DNA from 2 places in the uncultured Pseudoxanthomonas sp. genome. Region 2 is predicted to be linked to the other one. Evidence: predicted binding sites of a transcription regulator. Region 2 holds the regulator's gene; the other holds the start of a gene.
The links. Region 2 encodes FliA, which starts transcription of late flagellar genes. Its sites were predicted from a motif close to TAAAGTTTNNCNNNCNNNGGCCGATAA; they were not measured.
Positions count from the first base shown of each region.

Region 1: the regulator FliA is predicted to act here: its motif matches at 4,582-4,608, upstream of Q0907_RS06870 (HDOD domain-containing protein).

Region 1 covers NZ_CANMLQ010000002.1:135,226-141,150, forward strand. Annotated here, with positions in the region: gene Q0907_RS06860 (sulfotransferase) at 1-1,414, shown strand, start outside; gene Q0907_RS06865 (tetratricopeptide repeat-containing sulfotransferase family protein) at 1,404-2,975, shown strand; gene Q0907_RS06870 (HDOD domain-containing protein) at 3,011-4,504, opposite strand; gene tsf (translation elongation factor Ts) at 4,720-5,598, opposite strand; gene rpsB (30S ribosomal protein S2) at 5,792-5,925, opposite strand, start outside.
Region 2 covers NZ_CANMLQ010000002.1:638,138-644,062, forward strand. Annotated here, with positions in the region: gene Q0907_RS09105 (chemotaxis protein CheA) at 1-1,386, opposite strand, end outside; gene Q0907_RS09110 (hypothetical protein) at 1,414-1,557, opposite strand; gene Q0907_RS09115 (protein phosphatase CheZ) at 1,595-2,212, opposite strand; gene Q0907_RS09120 (chemotaxis response regulator CheY) at 2,212-2,592, opposite strand; gene Q0907_RS09125 (RNA polymerase sigma factor FliA) at 2,717-3,469, opposite strand; partial or broken gene Q0907_RS09130 (MinD/ParA family protein) at 3,466-4,278, opposite strand; gene flhF (flagellar biosynthesis protein FlhF) at 4,334-5,925, opposite strand, start outside.

The DNA of each region.
Region 1 (5,925 bases), 500 kb from region 2:
GCGCCTGCACGCACTGCAGGCCGCGCGGATATGCGCCCGGATCCAGGACACCAAGTCGGTCGGCTTCGCCAGCCTGCGCCTGCTCGCCTTTGCCGAAGATGCGGAAATCGTCCGGCTCATCCGGTCCATGCCGTGGTCCGACGAAGAAGTCCTGCGTCAGGCAGCGGTGCTCGCCCAGCATCTCTGGCTGGTGGATCGGCACGACCTCGCACTCGAGTTCCTGACGCATGTCGCCAGCCGTGTGCGGCCCGATCCGCTCCTCTGCTACACCCGCGCCAACGTACTCAGGTCGCTGGGCAGGCTGGACGAAGCCACCGACTATTACGAATACGCACTGCGCCTGGATCCGGACAACGCCTATGTGCACCGGACCCTCGCGTTCCACCAGGCTGCGAAGCCAGCCGGTAGCCGAGCGCCGAGGATCGAAGCGGCCTACGGGCAACATGCGGATGGATCGCCCGAACGTGCACAGCTGCGCTATGCGCTGTTCAAGGAGCTGGACGATGCCGGTCACACGGCGGCTGCCTGGGACGCGTTGCGGGAGGGAGCTGCCATGGTGCGCAGCACGCTGCGGCACGATCCGGCAGAGGAGGAGCGGGCGTTCGAGCGTCTCATGCAGTCCTCTCCCTGGGCGATGCCGGTGCGCGTCGATCAGGCGCCATCCGGACCCGTGCCGATCTTCATCGTCGGCCTGCCGCGTACCGGCACGACCGTGCTGGACCGGGTGCTGGGTAATCATCCCGAGGTCGTTTCGCTGGGCGAGCGCAACGACCTGGAGGCGGCGATAAGCGAAGTGTCCGATCATTTTTACCCGGGCGGACTGAGGGAGTCGCGGTGGGAGAAGCTCGCGGGGATCGATCCGCTCACCGTCGGCGTACGGTACAGGGATCGCCTGGCGCCGATGGTCGCGGGGAGCCGATGCTTCATCGACAAGAACCCCCGGAACTTCTTCAATGTGGGTCTGATACTGCGGGCGCTCCCGCAGGCACGCATCCTCTGCGTGCGCCGCGATCCGATGGACGCCTGCTTCTCGAACCTGAAGGAGCTGTTCGAGGGCGGCGCGTATCCCTACAGCTACGCATTCGAAGACCTGGCTGCGCACCATCGCGGTTTCGACAGGCTGCTGGCGCACTGGATGGCCGAGGCACGGGGTGCGATGCACGTGGTGGACTACGAGGCGCTGGTGCGGAGCGGCGAGGACACCCTGCGCGGCATTCTCGCGTTCTGCGGCCTGGCGCCCGCCCTGGACATGCTGGACATCACCGCCAATGCGGCGCCCGTGTCCACCGCCAGCAGTTCGCAAGTCCGTTCGCCCATCCACGATCGCGGAATAGGGGCATGGCGGCGTTACGCCGTCCCGCTGGAGCCCCTGCGCCGGATGCTGGACGCGCAGGGGAACGGACATGACCGCTGAGCCGATGTCCGGACGCGTGGCTGCGCTGATGCAACGCGCCCAGGCGCATGCCGTGGCCAAGGATTTCGACGCGGCGACCGAAGAGTACCGGCGCGCACTCGCCCTGTCGCCCGGCGATCCCGACATCCTCTTGCAGTTGTCCTACATGGCGTCCCTCGCAGGCCGTTACCGGGCCGCGCACGGTCATGCGTTGCAGGCCAGCCAGCACGACACGCAGCGGGTCGAGGTCGTGAAGGAGCTGCTTGCACGGTTGCGTACCTTCAATGAAATCCCAGCCATGCTGGCGTGCATCGAGCGCATGTTGCCGATGTCCCGCATTCCGATCCCTTCGTTGATCACCATTGCGGCACAGCTGACCTACGCGGGGTTGCCGCAGCGGGCGATCATGTTCCTGGACGAAGCGCGGCGCGCGGACCCGGACTATCCGCCGACCTTGTTGTCGCGGGCCCATGTGCTGATGTTCCTCGGTCGATTCGACGAGGCGGCGGAAGATGCCTCCCGTGCGCTCGCGCGGGCGCCGCAGATCGCGCAGGGCTACTGGCTCCTGTCGCAGGTCCGCAGGCAGCACGCCGGCGAGGCCCACCTGGCCCGGATCTGGGCGCAGCTGAAGGTGCCGCGACGGACCGCGCAGGATCGTGCGTTGCTCGCCTTCGCGCTGCACAAGGAACTGGACGGTCTTGGGCGCTACGAGGAGGCCTGGCATGCGCTGCAGGAAGGGTGCGCCAGCAAGCGTTCCTCGCTGCGCTACGACGCGGCGCAGACGGCGTTGCTTTTCGAGCGGCTGCTGCGTTTCGAACGACGCGGTTCCCCCGTGCAGGCGGGGTCCGGCACCCCTGCGGTGCCGGTATTCATCGTGGGCATGCATCGGTCGGGCACGACGCTGATCGAGCACCTGCTCGACGGGCATTCCGACGTGTGCGGACTGGGCGAGCTCTACGACTTCACCAGTGCCATGCGCTACGGCACCGATCATCATTGCGCGGGCGTGATCGATCCGGAGATCGTCGCAAGGGCCGCTTCCGTCGACTTCGACATGGTCGGCCGCCGTTATCTGGAAGGCATCGGCTGGCGCTTGTCCGGCGAGGGCCATTTCACCGACAAGCTTCCTTCGAACTTCCTCAACCTGGGCTTCATCTGCGAGGCCCTGCCGCAGGCGAAGATCCTGCACATGGTGCGCGACCCGATGGAGACCGGCTTCTCCAATCTGCGCGAACTGTTCTCCGACGCCAATCCCTACAGCTACGACCAGCGCGAACTGGCCGATTTCCATGCGCACTACCGCACGTTGATGGCCCACTGGCATGCCCGCTATCCCGGGCGGATCATGGACGTGGACTACGCGCAACTGACGCGCGAGCCGGAACAGGTGGTCCGCCGGGTCTGCGACTTCATCGGCCTCGCCTTCGAGCCGCAGATGCTGGGGATGCAGTCGCGCACGCGGGGTGTCGTCACGGCCAGCGCCGTGCAGGTCCGCACCGCGATCCATGTGCGGGAAGTGCCGAAGTGGCGCGCGTACGAGCGGTACCTTGCACCGTTGCGGGAGCGCCTCGGCAATGACTGAACGATGATGCCGGCCTCCGGCATCACCGGGTCGATTCAGGAGCCGACGGCCCCCGCCGAGACGCGATTGCGCCCCTCGCGCTTGGCGCCATACAGCGCTTCGTCGGCAGCGCGCAGCAGATCGTCGACGTGGCGGAACTGTTCCAGCGCCCCTTGCGTGGCGAGGCCGGCGGAGAAGGTGATGTGCAGCGGCTGGCCGTTGACGTGCGCCATGGCCGCGCCGGAAACCTCGGACAGGATGCGTCGCACCACGTGGGCGGCCGCGTCCTCATTGATGCCCGGCAGTACCACCAGGAATTCCTCGCCGCCGTAGCGGGCGACGATGTCGCTGCTGCGCACATGCCGCATCAGCGACTTGGCGAAGTTGCGCAGCACCTCGTCGCCGACCAGATGGCCCCAGCGGTCGTTGACCTGTTTGAAGTCGTCCAGGTCGATGAAGGCGATCGACAGCGGCCAGCCGTGGCGGGTGGCGGCGTCGAACTCCTTTTCCAGCACTTCTTCCAGCTGGCTGCGGTTGTAGGCGCCGGTCAACGGATCGCGACGCACTTCCTCGGCCAGGCGGCGTGCGCGGTCTTCGTGCTCGTCGGCCTCCTTGCGCGCGCGCGCGGCTTCCTGGATCTCGCGCAGGTTGCGTACCACCAGCAACTCGCGCGCCTGGTCCAGCAGGGCCTGGATGCGGGCGGGGGGCGCAGGCGGAACGTCGAACATCGCGCAGACTTCGGGCAGGGCGGCGATCATGTCCTCGGTCAGCGTGAGGAAGGCCGCATAGTCCAGCCCGAGGCGGGTGGCCGCCTGCAGCGCCGCGTGCCGATGGGCGGCCTCGGTGCGGGCTTCATCCGCGCCGGCCAGCCAGATGTCGGCGACATGGCCGGAGACGGCGACGCACGCATTGAACGTGGTATCGGAAGCGGGCCCCTCGCTTTCCATGATGGCTTCCCGCAGCAGTGCGGGCAGGTTCCACTGCCGCGCCAGCCAGCCACCAACAGAGGCGTGGTCGCAGCCCAGCCAGTCGCATTCGGCGGCAAGCAGTGCCGCGTTGTCTTCGGTGCGTTCGACCAGCTGCGCGTAGTCGTCGCCCAGCACTTCCAGCAGGGCCAGCATGCCGATGTCCTGCAGCAGTCCGGCGAGCATCAGTTCCTCGGCCTTGCGCGTGCCGGCATGCTGGCCGAGCAGGCGACATGCCAGTGCGGCGATCACGCTGCGGCGCCAGACGCGCTCCTGCGCCACGGGATGGCTGCCACTGCCGCAGCGCGCGAGCGAGAAGCCCAGGGCCAGCGTGAGCGTCGCGTTGAGTCCGAGTACCGTCAGTGCCTGCGACAGGTTTTCCACGCGGCGTCGGCTGGCATAGAGCGGGGAATTGGCGATGCGCAGCATGCGCGCGCTCAGGGCGGGGTCCAGGCCGATCGCATCGGCCGCGGTCGCCATCACCACCTCGGGGTCCTGCGCCAGTTCGAGGATGCGCAACGCCACGCCCGGCGGGCTGGGCAGGTTGCGGCAGTTCGACAACTGGGATTCGAGTTCGGGACGCATCCGGGTGCGCACTACGCTGGAGGAAAGTGGCCGGCAGCATGCCAGCAAAGCGTGACGGGATGGCAGCTTTGTAGACAGTTTCGGCACGGCAGCGTCAAACTTTAGGCGCGCACGACGAAAGGCGGTGCGCACGCCGCCGCGTCGGGACGCGTTTCGCGGACAACAAAAAAGCCGCGGTTTCCCGCGGCTTTTCCGGGTGAAGCGGAACGCGCGGCTTATGCCAGGCCGGCCTGCTTCATCACTTCGGCGGCGTAGTCTTCCACCACCTTCTCGATGCCTTCGCCGACCACCAGGCGCTGGAAGCCGACCACGTCGGCGCCGGCGGCCTTGACCACCTGCTCGACCGACTTGTCGCTGTCCAGCACGTACGGCTGGCCGTACAGCGTCACTTCGTTGACGATCTTGTTGATCTTGCCGGAGATGATCTTCTCCAGGATGTCGGCCGGCTTGGCCTTGTCCTTGTCCGACATCTTTGCCAGCTCGATTTCCTTTTCCTTCGCCACGAACTCGGCCGGCACGTCGGCCGCCTTGTTGTGCGGGGGGTTCATGGCGGCGATGTGCATCGCCAGGCCGCGGGCCAGTTCGGCGTCGCCGCCCTTGACCTCGACCAGCACGCCGATCTTGCCGCCGTGCACGTAGGCCGCGACGTTGTTCGCGCTGTCGATGGCGACAAGGCGACGGATCTGCATGTTCTCGCCCAGCTTGGCGATGGCGGCGGCGCGGGCTTCCTCGACGGTCTCGCCCGAGGCCAGCTTGGCGCTCTTCAGCGCTTCGACGTCGGCGGCGCCCGAGGTCAGCGCGGCCTGCGCGATGGCGTCGGTGAAGGCGATGAAGTTGGCGTCCTTGGCGACGAAGTCGGTCTCGGAGTTGATCTCGACCAGCACGGCCTTGCCGCCGTCCTGCGCCACGGCCACGCGGCCTTCGGCGGTGACGCGGTCGGCCTTCTTGTCGGCCTTGGCCAGGCCCGACTTGCGCAGCCACTCGGCCGCGGCGTCGATGTCGGCGTTGTTCTCGGTGAGCGCCTTCTTGCACTCCATCATGCCGGCGCCGGTGCGCTCGCGCAGTTCCTTGACCAGGGATGCGGTGATTTCCACGGGATTACCTCTGTTTGGATTGGCAAAGCCCCTCTCCCGTCGGGAGAGGGGTTGGGGTGAGGGCCGGTGGAGTCGCGACGCATTGAACGCCAGCGTGCTTCCCGTACCCTCATCCGCCCTTCGGGCACCTTCTCCGGGGAGAAGGAACAATAGGGGCCGCCGCGCAGCATGGCGCGGCGGCGTTGCAGCCGGATTACTCGGCAGCGGCTTCGTCGGACTTCTTGCCGGCGGCCTTCTTGGCCGGGGCACGGCGGGCACCCTTGTCGTCGCCGCCTTCGGCGAACTCTTCCTCGCGCACGGTGGCGGCGTTCGGCGATGCGGCCTTGC
Region 2 (5,925 bases):
CGGCTCGCCGGCCTGCACGAGCAAGGTGGGCAGGATCGCCAGGGTCAGGGGCACGCGGATGACGAAGCGGCTGCCGCGCCCGACATCGGAATGGATGGTGATCTGGCCGCTGAGTTCGCGGATGCGCGACTGCACGACGTCCATGCCGACGCCGCGGCCGGAGATGTCGGTGACCTCGGCCTTGGTGGAGAAGCCGGGCAGGAAGATCAACTGCAGGCACTCGTCGTGGCTGAGGCGGGCGGCGGCCTCGGGATCGATCAGGCCCTTCTCCAGCGCCTTCGCGCGCAGGCGTTCCGGATCGATGCCGGCACCGTCGTCGCGGATCTCGATGGTGACGAAGTCGCCTTCCTGCTGCGCCGACAAGCGCACATGGCCGGCGCGCGGCTTGCTGCAGGCCTCGCGCAGCGACGGCACTTCGATGCCATGGTCGATGGCGTTGCGCACCAGGTGCACGAGCGGATCGGCCAGGGCCTCCACCAGGTTGCGGTCGAGCTCGGTGTCGGCGCCGACCAGTTCCAGGTCGACTTCCTTCTGCAGCTGGCGGGCGACGTCGCGCGCCACCTTGGGGAAGCGCGAGAACACCTTGCCGACCGGCTGCATGCGCGTGCGCATGACGGCGGTCTGCAGGCGGGCCGTGGCGATGTCCAGGCTGCTCACGGCGCGGTCCAGTTCCTCGTCGCGGATGCGTGCGCGGAGCGTCTTCAGGCGGTTGCGCGACAGCACCAGCTCGCCGACCAGGTTGACGATGGCGTCCAGCCGCTTGGTGTCCACGCGGATGGTCTGTTCCGCTTCGCCCCCGGCCTTGGCGGCCGGCTTGGGTGCGGCGGATCTCGCCGGGGTGGGCGCGGGCGCAGCAGGCGCCGGCGAGGGCGGCACCACGCTCGTGGGCGCACCGCCGCCATGCAACTGGTCCAGCAGGGCTTCGAACTCGTCGTCGCCGATCAGGTCGCCTGCAGGCGCGGCGGCGGCGGGCACCGCGCTTGCCTTCCGTGCCGGCGCGGGCGTGCCGCCGTGGGCATCGAACTGGTCGATCAGCGCCTGCGGTGCATGGGGCGGATCTTCGCTGGCGCCGATGGCGTCCAGCATCTGCTGCAACCAGTCCAGCGACTGCTGGGCGGCGTCGAAATGCTGGGGTTCCAGCGTGGCCTGTCCTGCGCGTACCAGGCCGAGCGTCTCTTCGGCCGCATGGCACAGGTTGACCATCGGCTGGATGCCGAGGAAGCCGGCGCCGCCCTTCAGCGTGTGGAAGCCGCGGAAGACCGCGTTGAGCTGTTCGCTGTCCGAGGGATCCTGCTCCAGCGTGACCAGCTGTTCGCCGAGCCGGTCGAGGATTTCCTGCGCTTCGATCAGGAAGTCGGCGGCGATTTCGGGGGTGACGGCGGACATGGGCGGGACGGTTACCGGGTCGGGCGATCAGCGGGAGGAGTCGAGCAGGCGCATCGCATGCGCGTGGCGCCGGCGGAGCATGCGACCGACCAGCACGTCGCAGACCAGCAGCAGGCCCACGAGCACGAGGACGACGGGATGGCGGTAGCGGGGGACGGACGCGACGGGCATGGCAGGTCTCCGGTTCCGCAGTGCGCGTCCCCCGGGGCTACAACCCCAGGCCGGACAGCAGGTCGTCGGCGTCGTCCTGCGAAAATGCATTGCGGTCCAGACCAGCAACGGCCGGACCGGCGAGTTCTGAAGGCTTGTCGCGGTTTTTTTCCGGCGGCGGAAGGCCGAGGGCGCCGAAACCTTCGTGCACGCGGCGCACGATGCCTGCCACCCGGCGGATGATCTGGCCCGTCAGGTCCTGGTAGCTCTGTGCCAGCGCCATCTCCGACAGCCCCTTGCCGATGCTGTCCACCAGCGCGGCCTGCTCGGCGGACAGCGGGGTGGTCTTCAGCTGGGTGGCGTAGCCCCGGCACTGCTCGGCCAGGTCCAGGGTCTTGTGGCTGGCCTGTTCGGTCATTTCGACCACGTGGTCCAGCCGCGCGCAGGCATCGTCGAGATCGCCGGCGTCGGTCGGCGGCAGTTCGCCCAGCGTCTGCGCCAGTTCGCGGGCAAGCCGGCCCAGGCCCTGCATCATGGGCTGCGTGCGCCAGGCGGCGATGGCATCCAGTTCGCGCCGCCAGCCGGCTTCGTCGCCCTGTTCGAGGGCGTCGAGTGCGGTCTGCAGTTTCTCCACGAGTGCCGCGCGGGCGCTGGTGGCATCGGCGACGGCGCTCATCAGGCGGCCGCTCCGAGACGTTCGAAAATCTTGCCGAGCTTCTCTTCCAGCGTCTGCGCGGTGAACGGCTTGATGATGTAGCCGTTCACACCGTTCTGCGCCGCTTCGATGATCTGCTCGCGCTTGGCTTCGGCCGTCACCATCAGCACCGGCAGGGTCTTGTAGCGATCGTCGGCGCGGATGGCTTTCAGCAGCTCGATGCCGGTCATGCCGGGCATGTTCCAGTCGGTGACCACGAAGTCGAAACTGCCCTGGCCCAGCGCGGTCAGCGCGCTGTTGCCGTCCTCGGCCTCGGCGGTATTGGTGTAGCCGAGGTCGTTGAGCAGGTTCTTGATGATGCGGCGCATGGTGGAGAAGTCGTCCACGATCAGGATGCGCATGTTCTTGTTGGTCACGGATGCTCCGGTATTGCGTGGACGGTGGGTCTGGTGGGGATATCGGCCGGGGGCGGGAAAGGTTTAGCGGAGGCGACACCGCTCCTGCGGGGTCGCGCGATTGCCAAGGTCACTCGTCGTCTTCCAGCCCCGCGTCCGCCTTCTCGAACACCTGCAGGCGGCCGCGCAGGCGCACCATCGCCTGGCCGTGGATCTGGCAGACGCGGGATTCGCTCACGCCGAGTACGGCGCCGATTTCCTTCAGGTTGAGCTCCTGCTCGTAATACATCGACAGCACCAGCTGCTCGCGCTCGGGCAGGTGGCCGATCGCCTTGACCAGTTGCTGGCGGAACTCGCTGCGCTCCAGGTTCTGCTGCGGCGACGGACCGCCGGTGCGGGAGGTGTTGGGTTCGCCGTGGTCGTCGATGTGCGATTCCAGGCTGAGAACCTGGCCGCGCGCAGCGTCTTCCATCAGGCGCAGGTACTCCGGCAACGGCATCTCCATCGCGGACGCGACTTCCGTGGCGATGGCGGCGCGGCCGGTGCGCTGCTCGATCTCGCGCACGGTCGCCGCGGCCTGGCGGGCACGACGGTGCACCGAGCGCGGGACCCAGTCGCCGCGACGGATCTCGTCGATCATCGAACCGCGGATGCGGATCGAGGCATAGGTTTCGAAGGACGCGCCCTGTTCGGCGTCGTAGCTGCGCGAGGCTTCCAGCAGGCCGATCATGCCGGCCTGCACCAGGTCGTCGATCTCCACGCTGGCCGGCAGTCGCGCCGCAAGGTGGTGCGCGATGCGGCGGACCAGGTCGGCGTGCTGGGTGACGAAGTCGTTGGCGTTGCCGCGCTGCACGGCGCGGTACTGGGCGGCGGCGGTGTTCATGCGGCCACCCCGCGCTGGATCAGGCGTTCGACGAAGAACTCCACGTTGCCGCGGGCGCCGACCGGCGGCTGCCAGCGCGCCGTCGTGCGTGCGATCTCGGCGATGGCACGCGCCGAGGGGCTGCCCGGGTATGCCTTCACGACGGCCTGCTGGCGCTGCACCGCACGGCGCAGCCAGTCGTCCTGAGGCACGGCGCCCAGGTAGTGCAGGGCGACGTCGCCGAGGAAGCGCTCGCACACGCGGGCCAGCTTCTCGTACAGCTTCCGGCCTTCATTGGGGTCGCGGACCATGTTGGCGATGACGTGCACGCGGTCCAGGCCGCGTTCGCGCGCCAGCACCTTGATCAGCGCGTAGGCGTCGGTGATCGAGGCCGGCTCGTCGCAGACCACCACCACGGTGTCCTGCGCGGCCTGGCAGAAGGTCAGCACGCTGTCGGTGATGCCGGCGGCGGTGTCCACCACCATGAAGTCGAGGGCGCGCTGCAGTTCGGAGAACACGTTGACCAGGCCGACGTGTTCGGCCGGCGTCAGTTCGGCCATGTGGCGGAAACCGGACGAGGCGGGCACCACCAGCACGCCTTCGGGCCCTTCCAGCAGCACGTCCTCCAGGCCGCAACGGCCGGCGACGAGATCGGCGAGGGTGAACTTCGGCGACAGGCCGAGCAGCACGTCCACGTTGGCCAGGCCCAGGTCGGCGTCCATCAGCAGCGTGCGCTTGCCCATTTCGGCGAGCGACACGGCCAGGTTGACCGACACGTTGGTCTTGCCCACGCCGCCCTTGCCGCCGGTGATGGCGACGACGCGCACGGGATGGAAGGCGCCGGGCAACGGCGGGGTGCTGCGGGGATTGGTCTGCAGCGGGTGGTCAGGCGACATGGGTGGCCTCGGTCGAGCAGGGTTCGTCGGCTTCGCGGCGCAGCTGGTCAAGCCGCAGCACGAGGTGGGCGCTGTTGGCGCGGTGGAGATCGTCGGGGACGCGCTGGCCGTCGGTCACCCAGGTCATCGGCAGCTGGTGGTCGACGACCACGCTGAGCGCGCTGCCCAGGCGGCCGGTCTCGTCCAGCTTGGTCAGCACCACGCCTTGCGGCTGCACGGTGCTGAAGCGGCGCACGACTTCATCCAGGTCGGAGAAGTGCGAATTCGCAGGCAGGCAGAGCAGGGTCCTGACCTGGCCCGAGGCGCGCAGCCAGTTGAGCTGGCCGACCAGGTTGCGGTCGCGCTGGCCCAGGCCGGCGGTGTCGATCAGTACCAGCTTGTAGTCGCGCAGGCGTTCCAGCACCAGCGCCAGGGTCTGCGCGCTGTCGGCCTCGTGCACGGCGATGCCGAGCTGGCGGCCGTAGCCGTGCAGCTGCTCGCGGCCGCCGACGCGCACGGTGTCGGTGGTCACCAGCGCCACGTCGCGCGGGTTGTGGCGCTGTGCGAAGCAGGCGGCCAGCTTGGCGATGGTGGTGGTCTTGCCGGCACCGGTGGGGCCGACCAGGGCGATCACGCCGCCGGTCTCCAGCAGGTCGGCGTCGAGCACCGGCAACTTCTTCGACAGCAGGCCCAGCATCAGGCCGCGGCCGCGGTGGGCTTCGGTGTCGGCGGGGATCTGCAGCGCGATGTCGCGGGTGATGCCGGCATCGAAGCCGTAGTCTTCCATCAGCTCCATCGCCTGCATGCGCACCGGCGAACCGCGCAGGCGTTCGTCGGTGAGGCGGTGCATTTCGCGTTCGATCATCTCGCGCATGGCGGCCAGTTCGCCGCGCATGTGCACCAGTTGCTCATCGCTTTCGCGCGCCTCGGCGGCGTTGTCGCTGACGACCGTCAGGGTCGGCACGGTGATGGCGGCGGGGGGCGGCGTGGGCCCGGTGGCGGTGATGCGGCTGGCGTGCAGCACGGCGACGGGAGCCGGCTCGGGTTCGGGCAACGACACCGGCGGCGCGATCGACGGCAGCAGCGCATCGAGGTCCAGCGCGTCGTCGATGTCGGCGCGCGGCGCGGCCGGGCGGCGCGCGGCCCTGGCGGGTTCGGGGGCGGCGACGGGTTCGTTGGCCGGTGCGGCGGGCAGGCAGGCGGCGAGCTTGGCGGCGAAGGATTCGGGTTCGATCAGTAACGGCGCGATGTCGCGCACGACCGGTGCCGGCATCTCGGCGGCCGGTGCCGGCGTGGCGGCCTCAGGCGCGCGCGGCGGAACGATCGGGGCGGGCGCCGCCGCGACGGTCGCGACGTGCGCGGGCTTCGCCGGTTCGGCGCGCGGTGCGGCGGGCGTCGCGGGCTGGCGGCGGGCGAAATAGCTGGCGGCGGCTTCGGCCGGCGACAGCGTCGGCGCGTTCGCGGCCGGTGCCTGCGGTGCAGGGTCGAGCAGCGGATGCAGGGGTGCGGCCGGCGTGGCCGGGCGCATCGCCTCCAGGGTGTGCTTGACCAGCGCTTCGTCGTAATTGCTGGCGGCGACGATCTCGACGCCGTCTTCGGTGA